Regions from separate parts of the Agrobacterium sp. 22-226-1 genome, predicted to be linked through region 1. Evidence: riboswitches for the same ligand, from Rfam matches in the RefSeq annotation. Region 1 holds a riboswitch; each other region holds the start of a gene.
What was found. A riboswitch is a leader RNA that binds a small molecule or an ion and turns the genes downstream of it on or off. The one in region 1 is predicted to bind thiamine pyrophosphate.
Positions count from the first base shown of each region.

Region 2: it holds a riboswitch for thiamine pyrophosphate, as region 1 does, so the genes downstream of both, thiB (thiamine ABC transporter substrate binding subunit) here and ACQZ5K_RS04775 (ABC transporter permease) in region 1, are expected to answer to the same signal.
Region 3: it holds a riboswitch for thiamine pyrophosphate, as region 1 does, so the genes downstream of both, thiC (phosphomethylpyrimidine synthase ThiC) here and ACQZ5K_RS04775 (ABC transporter permease) in region 1, are expected to answer to the same signal.

Region 1 covers NZ_JBNWCP010000002.1:395,640-398,911, forward strand. Annotated here, with positions in the region: gene ACQZ5K_RS04765 (alpha-glucosidase) at 1-33, shown strand, start outside; gene ACQZ5K_RS04770 (TadE/TadG family type IV pilus assembly protein) at 59-1,348, opposite strand; TPP riboswitch at 1,566-1,668, shown strand; gene ACQZ5K_RS04775 (ABC transporter permease) at 1,793-2,578, shown strand; gene ACQZ5K_RS04780 (ABC transporter substrate-binding protein) at 2,575-3,272, shown strand, end outside.
Region 2 covers NZ_JBNWCP010000005.1:179,857-183,128, reverse strand. Annotated here, with positions in the region: gene ACQZ5K_RS11060 (ABC-F family ATP-binding cassette domain-containing protein) at 1-831, shown strand, start outside; gene ACQZ5K_RS11055 (VOC family protein) at 929-1,321, shown strand; TPP riboswitch at 1,367-1,477, shown strand; gene thiB (thiamine ABC transporter substrate binding subunit) at 1,517-2,530, shown strand; gene thiP (thiamine/thiamine pyrophosphate ABC transporter permease ThiP) at 2,550-3,272, shown strand, end outside.
Region 3 covers NZ_JBNWCP010000005.1:21,396-24,667, forward strand. Annotated here, with positions in the region: gene thiC (phosphomethylpyrimidine synthase ThiC) at 1-1,240, opposite strand, end outside; TPP riboswitch at 1,336-1,447, opposite strand; gene ACQZ5K_RS10345 (acyl carrier protein) at 1,630-1,881, shown strand; gene ACQZ5K_RS10350 (acyl-CoA dehydrogenase family protein) at 1,881-3,062, shown strand; gene ACQZ5K_RS10355 (amino acid--[acyl-carrier-protein] ligase) at 3,067-3,272, shown strand, end outside.

The DNA of each region.
Region 1 (3,272 bases):
CCGCTGTTTGAACAGCTTCTCACCATCGGCTGAACGATAGCCGAGTTCGTCCCTGCCATCACCCCGTCAGGCGGGGTGATGTGATGGCCTTTTTGAAAAGGGCGGTCATCGCATCGCTGATACCTTGCGAAGGGCTGACCTCGAAGAACAGGCCCGGCGAAGCGCATTGCTGCATACGCGCGCCGATTTCCGGCTGAAAGGGCTCGATCCACGTATTGTACCAGTCATTGGTCGGCAGCGGCAGATAGGTGGTATAAAGCACGGCGATACGAAAACCCTTTTCCTTCAGCTTCGTGCAATATTTGATATCGATCGGCTCCTGACAGCGGCCGCTGGTGGTTTTTTTGGTGCAGGCGGATGGCTTGTAGCTATCGCCGACGCCGTCCGAAACGAAGAAGACGATCTTTTCGGGGCTGGCCGAACTTGCACCGGTGCCCGAACTGCCGATCCTGTCGCCAATCTGGGTCAGTGCCCGGTCAAAATCGGTCTGCTGGTCGTTGTTGAACCCCTGCTTGGGGATCGACATCAGGTCGACTTCAGCGGCTTTTTTCTTCGCGATCGCCAGATCAGATGTCAACGACACCACTTCGAGCAGCTTCGTATCTTCCGCTTTCTCTCCGAAGGAGTAAACCGCCATACGATATTGATTGCTGCTTTTGCGCATGGACTTTGCCGTATCCATCAGGCTTGCCGTGGCCTGCGCCACCACATTGATGCGCGTTGTGACCCCGAGGCTTTTGGCCTTGTAGTAATAACTGTTCTTATCCACCACCCCGTCTTTCACGATGTGACAGGCGAAAGCACATTTGTCGCTCGTATTCGCAACCATGGTGGCAACGTCGGTTGGCGTCGCGCCAACGCCCATCGAGGGGGTGTTATCCAGAAGAACATAAAAGTCGCTGAATGTTTCCGTCTCGTATTTGGCGGTCGCCTTGCCCGAAACGGTGATGAGATCCTCTCCGAGTATCCGTGAAAGCGTCGTGCCGACGGATGCCGTGAAATTGACCGAGGATTCGATGGCATTACCTTGCTTGATCACCGACACGTCAAGAGAAAGGAGCTTGTAGTCGGGATTGGCCCGCTCGTTGCTTTCAAAGAATGCGGAGGCTTCATCAGTGCCAAGCGAAATGACACCGTCACCCGACATTTCCTTTGCCTTGTGAACGCTCGACGACGTATCGGCGACCACCGCAAGCGCCGCGGCATCCGCCGCCATCTGGAGGTCCGATTTGACGGCCATGCCACGCGTTATATCAAGGGCCACGCCAGCCGCCCCAATCAACGGCACCATCAACAGGGCGCTGAGAATGCCGAAATTTCCCGATTTATCCTGCCAGATGTTCTTCAAATTCGCCCCCGGAACTTTCCCCGGAGCGAAAGTTAGCCGAACAATATTGAAAGGCAGTTTCAAGAGATAACTAATTTTCGATAAATCTAATTTCCTCAATAACTAATACGCCAATGGGAGATGCGCAGCGGCGCGAGGCCGTTCGGCATTCAAGATCACGCCTGACGACGGATCGCTGGTCGGACGTTGACATTTATGAAACTTGACCTACAAAACAAACTCTTCCGAGGGGAGCACCGAACGGTGCTGAGATGGCGATGAGCCGGACCCTTGAACCTGATCCGGGTCATGCCGGCGTAGGAACGGAACTGCCGCGCCAAGAGGCGTTGCCCTTTCTCTTCTCCGCTTTGCCTGATCTCCGAGATTGTCATATCTGGAGACGAATGATGATGCTGAAACCTTCCGTCCTTCGCACACGGTGCGTCTGCGTCTGAGGTCCAGCTCATGCGTGCCACCCATGCGCTGAACGGTGTCGGTCTTCTGCTGGTTTTCTGGCAGGCAGGAACATGGCTGTTTTCGCCGCCCCGCTACATCCTGCCGTCGCCCGCCGATGTTGCCGGCGCTTTCTGGCGTCAGCCAGGCTTCCTGTTCGGGCAGGCACTGGTGACGCTCGGTGAAATGGCGCTCGGGCTCGCGGCGGGCATCGCCGCCGGTATTCTCGTCGCTTTCACGATTGCCGCCATCCCGCGCCTCGGCCGCCTCGTCTGGCCCATGGTTCTGGTGTTGCAGGCCTTTCCGGTCTTCGTGCTCGCCCCCATCCTCGTCCTCTGGTTCGGTTTCGGCATGGCTTCGAAAGTGGTCATGACGGCAATCATCATCTTCTTCCCCGTTGCGTCCGCTTTCACGGATGGCCTCAACCGCACAGATCGCGCCATCCTCGACGCCGCCTCGCTGACTGAGGCGAGCCACTGGCAGATCCTCACCCGGTTGCGCGTGCCGCTGGCGTTGCCCTCGCTCATTTCCGGCCTGAGGGTGGCCGCACCGCTTGCCCCACTCGGCGCCGTCATCGGCGAATGGGTTGGCGCATCGGCGGGGCTTGGGTTCGTCATGATCCAGTCCAATGCCCGCATGCAGACCGACACCATGTTTGCCGCCATGGCCATTCTCGCCATCATGGCTGTGCTGCTGCGGCTCATTGTCGACCGGGCGACCGCCAATCTGGCCCCCTGGGCCAAGGAAACAGAACACACCATTCTTTTCAGATCTTTACGGAGACTTTCGGCACCATGAAACGAACTCTTCTTTCCCTCATCGTCGCGGCAGCAAGCGTGCTTTCCCCCATGCAATCGCACGCGGCAGACAAGCTGACCGTGTTGTTAGAATGGTTCGTGAACCCCGATCATGCGCCGATGGTGATCGCCAAGGAACGCGGCCTGTTCGCCGATGCGGGGCTCGAGGTGGAACTGGTTCCGCCCGCAGACCCCTCCGCCGTGCCGCGTCTCGTCTCGGCCAAACAGGCCGATATCGGCGTACATTACCAGCCGAACCTCTACCTCGATCACGATGCCGGCCTGCCGCTCGTGCGTTTCGGCACGCTGGTCGAAACCCCGCTCAACACCGTCACGGTTCTGGCCGATGGGCCGATCAAGAGCCTGAAAGACCTGAAGAGCAAGAAGGTCGGCTTTTCCGTTTCCGGCTTTGAAGATGCGATGCTGAAACGCATGCTGGAAAAGGACGGTCTGACGAAGGACGATGTCGAACTCATCAACGTCAACTTCTCGCTCTCGCCGTCCCTGATCGCCGGCAAGGTGGATGCCACGCTTGGCGGCTTCCGCAATTTCGAGCTAACGCAGATGAAGCTCGAGGGACATGAAGGCCGCTCTTTCTTCCCGGAGGAACACGGCGTACCGGCCTATGACGAGCTGATCTTCGTCACGCATCGCGATCTCGCAACAGACAACCGCCTGCCGCGTTTCCTCTCAGC
Region 2 (3,272 bases), on a different contig from region 1:
GAGCCCGATAGCGGCTCGGTGAAGCTCGGCACCAATCTGGAGATTGCGACGCTCGACCAGAAACGCGAGGATCTCAATCCCAACGATACGCTCGCGCATTATCTGACCGATGGTCGCGGTGAAAATCTGCTGGTCAACGGCGAATTGAAGCATGTGACGGGCTATATGAAAGACTTTCTGTTCCAGCCGGAACAGGCCCGCACGCCGATCCGTAACCTTTCCGGCGGCGAGCGCGCGCGCCTTATTCTAGCACGCATTCTGGCGCGGCCGACCAATCTTCTGATCCTCGACGAGCCGACCAACGATCTCGATATCGAAACGCTCGATTTGCTGCAGGAAATCGTTGCGGGCTTTTCCGGCACCGTTATCCTCGTCAGCCACGACCGCGATTTTCTCGACCGCACCGTCACCTCCACCATCGCGCCCGTCAATCCGGATGAACCGGACGGACGATGGATCGAATATGCCGGTGGCTATTCGGACATGATGGCGCAGCGCAAGGGCGCGGCGGAAGAAAAACGCAAGGCTGAGAAACAGGAAAAGGCGAAGGCCGCACCTTCGGCCTCTGCATCGCAGGATCCTTCAAAGGCCAAGGGCAAGCTTTCCTTCAAGCAGAAATTCGCGCTCGAAAATCTTCCGAAGGAGATGGAAAAGGCGCAAGGCGAAATCGCAAAACACGAGCAGCGCATGGCCGATCCGGAGCTTTTCACAAAGGACCCGGCGGCCTTCAACACGCTGGCGCAGGAAATGTCGAAGCTGCGCGACAAGCTGGAGGCCATGGAAGAAGAATGGCTGGAACTGGAGATGTTGCGCGAGGAACTGGAGGGCTGAAGGCAATCAGCCCCCGTTTGGCCGGCCCTCCTTCGGCCTTTGACAGAAAAGCAGAATTGCCGTTCTATGCCGGCGTTCGTTTGGAGGAGTTGTGAAAATGCGCATGATTTTCGTCAATCTGCCGGTCAAGAATATCGAGACATCAAGAAACTTCTTCACTGCTCTCGGTTTCAGCTTCAACCCGGAATATTCGGATGACCGCACGCTCTGCATGATCGTGGAAGAGAATATCTTCGTGATGCTTCTCCAGGAGGGACGTTTCCGCGATTTCATCAACGGCGACATTGCCGACGCGACGCGAACCACCGAGGTTCTGACCTGTCTTTCCGCCGGAAGCAGGGAGGAAATCGACCGGATGATCGCCACGGCGCTCGCCTCCGGCGGCAGCGGCTGGAAGCCTGTTCAGGACCATGGCTTCATGTATGCCGGCAGCTTTCAGGATCCCGACGGGCACGTCTGGGAACTGGTGCATATGACGGAACAGGGCTGACCTCGGCCATCTTGCCAATCAGGGACGGCGGGACTACACCATCATCTTGATCTAACGGGGTGTCTTTTGCGCTTGGGTGCAAAAGGCTGAGAGGCTTGCCAACCCGAAGAACCTGATCCGGTTCATACCGGCGGAGGGATTAGACGGCTTTAACGCAGGCGGCTATTTCCCTATCGTTTTTTTGAGGAGATACCCGTGCACCGTCGTCTTTTCCTGAATTCCCTCTTTGCCGCCTCGCTGTTTTTGCCCGGTCTTGCCGTTGCACAGGATAGACAGGAACTGACCGTCTACACCTATGAGAGCTTCGTTTCCGAATGGGGTCCCGGTCCCAAGGTGAAGGAGGCCTTCGAGAAGGTTTGTAATTGCACGGTCAATTTCGTCGGCGTGGCCGATGGCGTGGCGCTGCTCAATCGTCTGAAGCTTGAAGGGGCGGGGTCCAAGGCGGATGTCGTCGTCGGTCTCGACACCAATCTTGTCGCGGAAGCAAAACAGACCGGCCTATTCGATGTCAGCGGCATCGATGCATCGGCGGCCAAGGTGCCGGGCGGCTATACGGACGATGTTTTCGTTCCCTATGATTACGGTCATTTCGCTGTCATTTATGATACGCAGGCGGTGAAAAGCCCGCCGACGAGCCTGAAAGACCTCGTGGAAGGCGACCCCTCGCAGAAAATCGTCATTCAGGATCCGCGCACCTCCACGCCAGGGCTTGGCCTGCTGCTATGGGTGAAATCGGTTTACGGCGACAAGGCCCCGGAGGCCTGGGAAAAGCTCAGGAAGCGCATTCTCACCGTTACGCCGGGCTGGTCGGAATCCTATGGCCTCTTCACCAAGGGTGAGGTGCCGATGGTGCTCTCCTATACCACCTCGCCCGCCTATCACATGGTCGCTGAAAAAACGGATCGTTATCAGGCCGCCGCCTTTTCCGAAGGGCATTACATCCAGATCGAGGTTTCCGGTCTCCTTAAAAGCGCGCCGCACAAGGAGCTGGCAAAGCAATTTCTCGCTTTCACGCTGACATCCGGTTTTCAGGATGCCATTCCGGAAAACAACTGGATGATGCCGGTTGCGGCGACCTCGAAGCCCTTGCCGGAGGCGTTTTCGAAACTCGTGGTGCCGCAGAAGACTTTCCTGATGGATCCGGAAGAGGTGGCGAAGAACCGCAAGGCATGGATCGATGAATGGTTTGCCGCCATGAGCATGAATTGAGGAAGAGGCACACCCGCGCATGATGCTGCGTCGCGATTACCGGCGGTCGATCATTTTCGGAACGGCGGCTTTTGCCGCCGTTTTCCTGTTCATGGCGCTCGCGGTTGCGGCTCTCCTATCCTTTGATGCCGGCGTGTCCGCTGCCGGCATCATGGATGCCTATACGCTGCGCATCCTGCGTTTCACGCTTTATCAGGCAACGCTTTCCACCCTTCTTTCCATTGTTCTCGGCCTGCCGGTGGCGCTGGCGCTTTGCCGGCGGCGCGAGTTTCCGGGAAGGATCTGGATCGTCAGGCTGATGGCGGTGCCGATGGGTCTGCCGGTGATCGTCGGCGCCTTCGGTATCATCACCATCTGGGGCAGGCAGGGCGTTTTGAATTCGGCCCTCGTTTTTGCCGGGGCGGATGAGCCTTTCAGCATTTACGGCCTGTCCGGCATCCTCATTGCCCATGTGTTTTTCAATCTTCCGCTTTCGGTACGGCTGATGCTGGCAGGGCTGGAGCGCATTCCGGGCGAATATTGGCGCATGGCGGCGAGCCTCGGCATGGGGCCGGTTTCGATTTTTCGGTTTATCGAATGGCCGGCGGTCGCGCGTCTCGTTCCCGGCATTGCCGGGCTTGTCTTCATGCTGTGCGCCACCAGCTTCACGCTCGTTCTTCTGTTGGGTGGCGGGCCAGCGGCAACGACGCTGGAGGTGGCGATTTATCAGGCGCTGCGGTTCGATTTCGATCCGCAGCGGGCG
Region 3 (3,272 bases), on a different contig from region 1:
GGCCGGGGCCTTCGATCATCACCTGGCAATCCTTCGCCCAGGCGATCTGCGTCAACTCGCCGAGCGTCTCCAGCTCCGCGAATTGTGCGGCGTCATTGGCGTCGGCAATCGAGCCGGGACGCAAACCATCGCCCAGCGAGAAGGAGACATCGTAAGCGCGGCAAATGTCGCAAATCTCGTCGAAATGCTCATACAGGAAGCTTTCCCTGTGGTGATGCAGACACCACTTGGCCATGATCGACCCGCCGCGCGAAACGATGCCGGTGACGCGGTTGACGGTGAGCGGGATGTAATGCAGCCGCACGCCGGCATGGATGGTGAAATAATCCACACCCTGCTCCGCCTGTTCGATCAGCGTATCGCGGAACACTTCCCAGTTCAGGTCTTCGGCAATGCCGTTGACCTTTTCAAGCGCCTGATAAAGCGGCACCGTACCGATCGGCACCGGCGAATTGCGGATGATCCATTCGCGGATATTGTGGATGTTGCGGCCGGTAGACAGGTCCATGACGGTATCCGCACCCCAGCGGATCGCCCAGACCATCTTCTCCACCTCTTCCGCCATGGAGGAGGTAACGGCGGAATTGCCGATATTGGCGTTGATCTTGACGAGAAAATTGCGGCCGATGATCATCGGCTCAAGTTCCGAATGATTGATATTGGCAGGGATGATGGCGCGGCCGGCCGCCACTTCCTGACGCACGAATTCCGCCGTGACGTAGTCCGGGATATGCGCGCCGAAACTTTCGCCGTCACGCGCCAACTTTTCCTTGGCCGCCTCGCGCCCGAGATTTTCACGGATGGCGATGAATTCCATTTCCGGCGTGATGATACCGGCCCGCGCATAGGCAAGCTGGGTCACGGCTTTACCGGCCGTGGCTCTGAGCGGCTGGTGGCGCACCGAAAATTCGGGCGTCAGGCGTTCGCCGGTGGCAAAGCCGTTATCCTCCGGCTTGACGTGCCGGCCGTCATAGGCCTCGACATCGCCGCGCGCAACGACCCAGTCATGACGCAGACGCGGCAGACCCTTTTCAATGAGAACGGGATGGGTAGGGTCGGTATAAGGACCCGAGGAATCATAGACCGTAACCGGCGGTTCACCCGCCGTCGGATGAACCGCAATCTCGCGCATCGGCACGCGGATATGGGGATGCAAAATTCCCGGTTTATGGATTTTCGTGGAGGCGGCATGCGGCCCGGTGGTAACCGACAGCGGGATAGTCTTGGCAGCGATATTCATCTTGAGGCTCCAAAGTTTAACAGTGGAGACCCAGTTCGAGCCGGAATGATGGAAAATACCGAATTGCCGGAACGCGACGTCATACGCCCGCCCGACCTTCGGTCTTTGCACCGTCCCTACGCCAGTATGAACTGGATCAGGTTCAACGGGTCACTGCGCATGAAAGCAGAATCTCAGCCCCTTGACGGGACACCCCTGGTGAATGGCCACAGCAAAAAACACCGACCGGCATTTGTCAAGGCCGACGATCCATGCTTGGCAAAGGTGCGGGAATGGCGCATGCTGCCGTTAGTTGTAATTAACCTAACGGTTTAGGCGAATATTATCGTTTGCAACGTAACGATAAGCACAAACCATCCTGATGTGAAATTCATGGGAGATACGTCGGAATGAACGCGACTATTCGTGAAATACTGGCCAAATTCGGCCAGCTTCCAACCCCTGTCGATACGATTGCAGATGAAGCCGATCTTTATGCGGCGGGCCTTTCTTCCTTTGCATCCGTGCAATTGATGCTCGGCATCGAAGAAGCATTCGATATCGAATTCCCCGACAATCTGCTGAACCGCAAGTCATTTGCGAGCATCAGGGCCATTGAAGACACCGTTAAGCTCATTCTGGATGGTAAAGAGGCAGCCTGATGAACGTCACCGTAGCGCCGCAGGATGAAACGCTGTCCGCGCGCGCGGGCCGTGTCGCCGCAATCGCCGCCAAACACGCGGATGAGGTGGATGTCACCGGCCGCTTCCCGCAGGAAGCCGTCCACGCCTTGCGACAGGAACGTCTGCTCGGCATCCAGGTCCCCTCTTCGCTGGGCGGCGAAAGCGCTTCCCTACAGGAAATCGCCGATATCTGCGCCCGGCTTGGTCAGGCCTGTTCGGCAACCGCGATGATTTTCGCCATGCACCATATCAAGGCATCCAGCCTGGTGGAACACGGCGAGACGAGCGCATGGCATGCCGGCTTCATGAGCCGCATCGCCAGCGAACAGCTTCTGCTCGGCTCCGCCACCACCGAAGGCGGCATTGGCGGCAATCTGCGCAACTCCATCTGTGCAATCGAGGTCGAAGGCGATTTCTGCCGGCTGGAAAAAGACGCCACCGTCATTTCCTATGGCAGCAATGCCGATGCGATCCTCATCACCTCGCGCGCCCACAAGGATGCCGCGCCCGCCGATCAGGTGATGACGGTCTTTCTGAAAAACCAGTACACGCTCGAAAAGACCCATGTGTGGGATACGCTCGGCATGCGCGGCACCTGTTCGGACGGCTTCCTGTTTCGTGGCGAAGCGCCGGCGGCGCAGATATTCCCGAAACCCTTTGCGGAAATCGCTGCACAATCCATGCTTGCAAGCTCGCATCTCCTGTGGAGCGCCGTCTGGTACGGCATCGCCTCGGATGCAGTGCTGCGCGCCCAGTCTTTCGTCAGAGCCGCGGCGCGCAAGTCGCCCGGCACCGCTCCTCCCGGCGCGATCCGCCTTGCCGAGGTCTCCACCAAGCTGCAGGTCGTGAAATCCAACATCATCGCCGGCATCAAGGCTTACGAGGACACCAAGAGCGACCCCGAAAAACTGATGTCCATGGCCTTTGCCGTCGCCATGAACAATGTGAAAATCTGCTCTTCGGAAACCATTCTCGAGATCATCGATCATGCCATGCTGGTCTGCGGCATCATGGGCTACAAGAACGGCACGCCCTACAGCCTCGGCCGGCACCTGCGCGACGCGCACTCCGCCCGTCTGATGATTTCCAACGACCGAATTCTCGGCAATTCCGCCAATCTCCTGCTGGTTCACAAGCAGGACACCAGCCTCTTGGGATAAGACCATGGACATGCAAACATCGTTTCTCGATCGACTGTTCGAAGAAGGCCTGCTGATTGAAACCGGTGTGGACGGTCTTTATGGACGCAGCGGCCAGTTCGAGGATGTCATTGCCGCCTTTGAGCGGCTGATCGACCGCACGGGCGGCGCTGACGGCGCCGAAGCGATCCGCTTTCCGCCCGGCATCAACCGCGCCTATTTCGAAAAGAG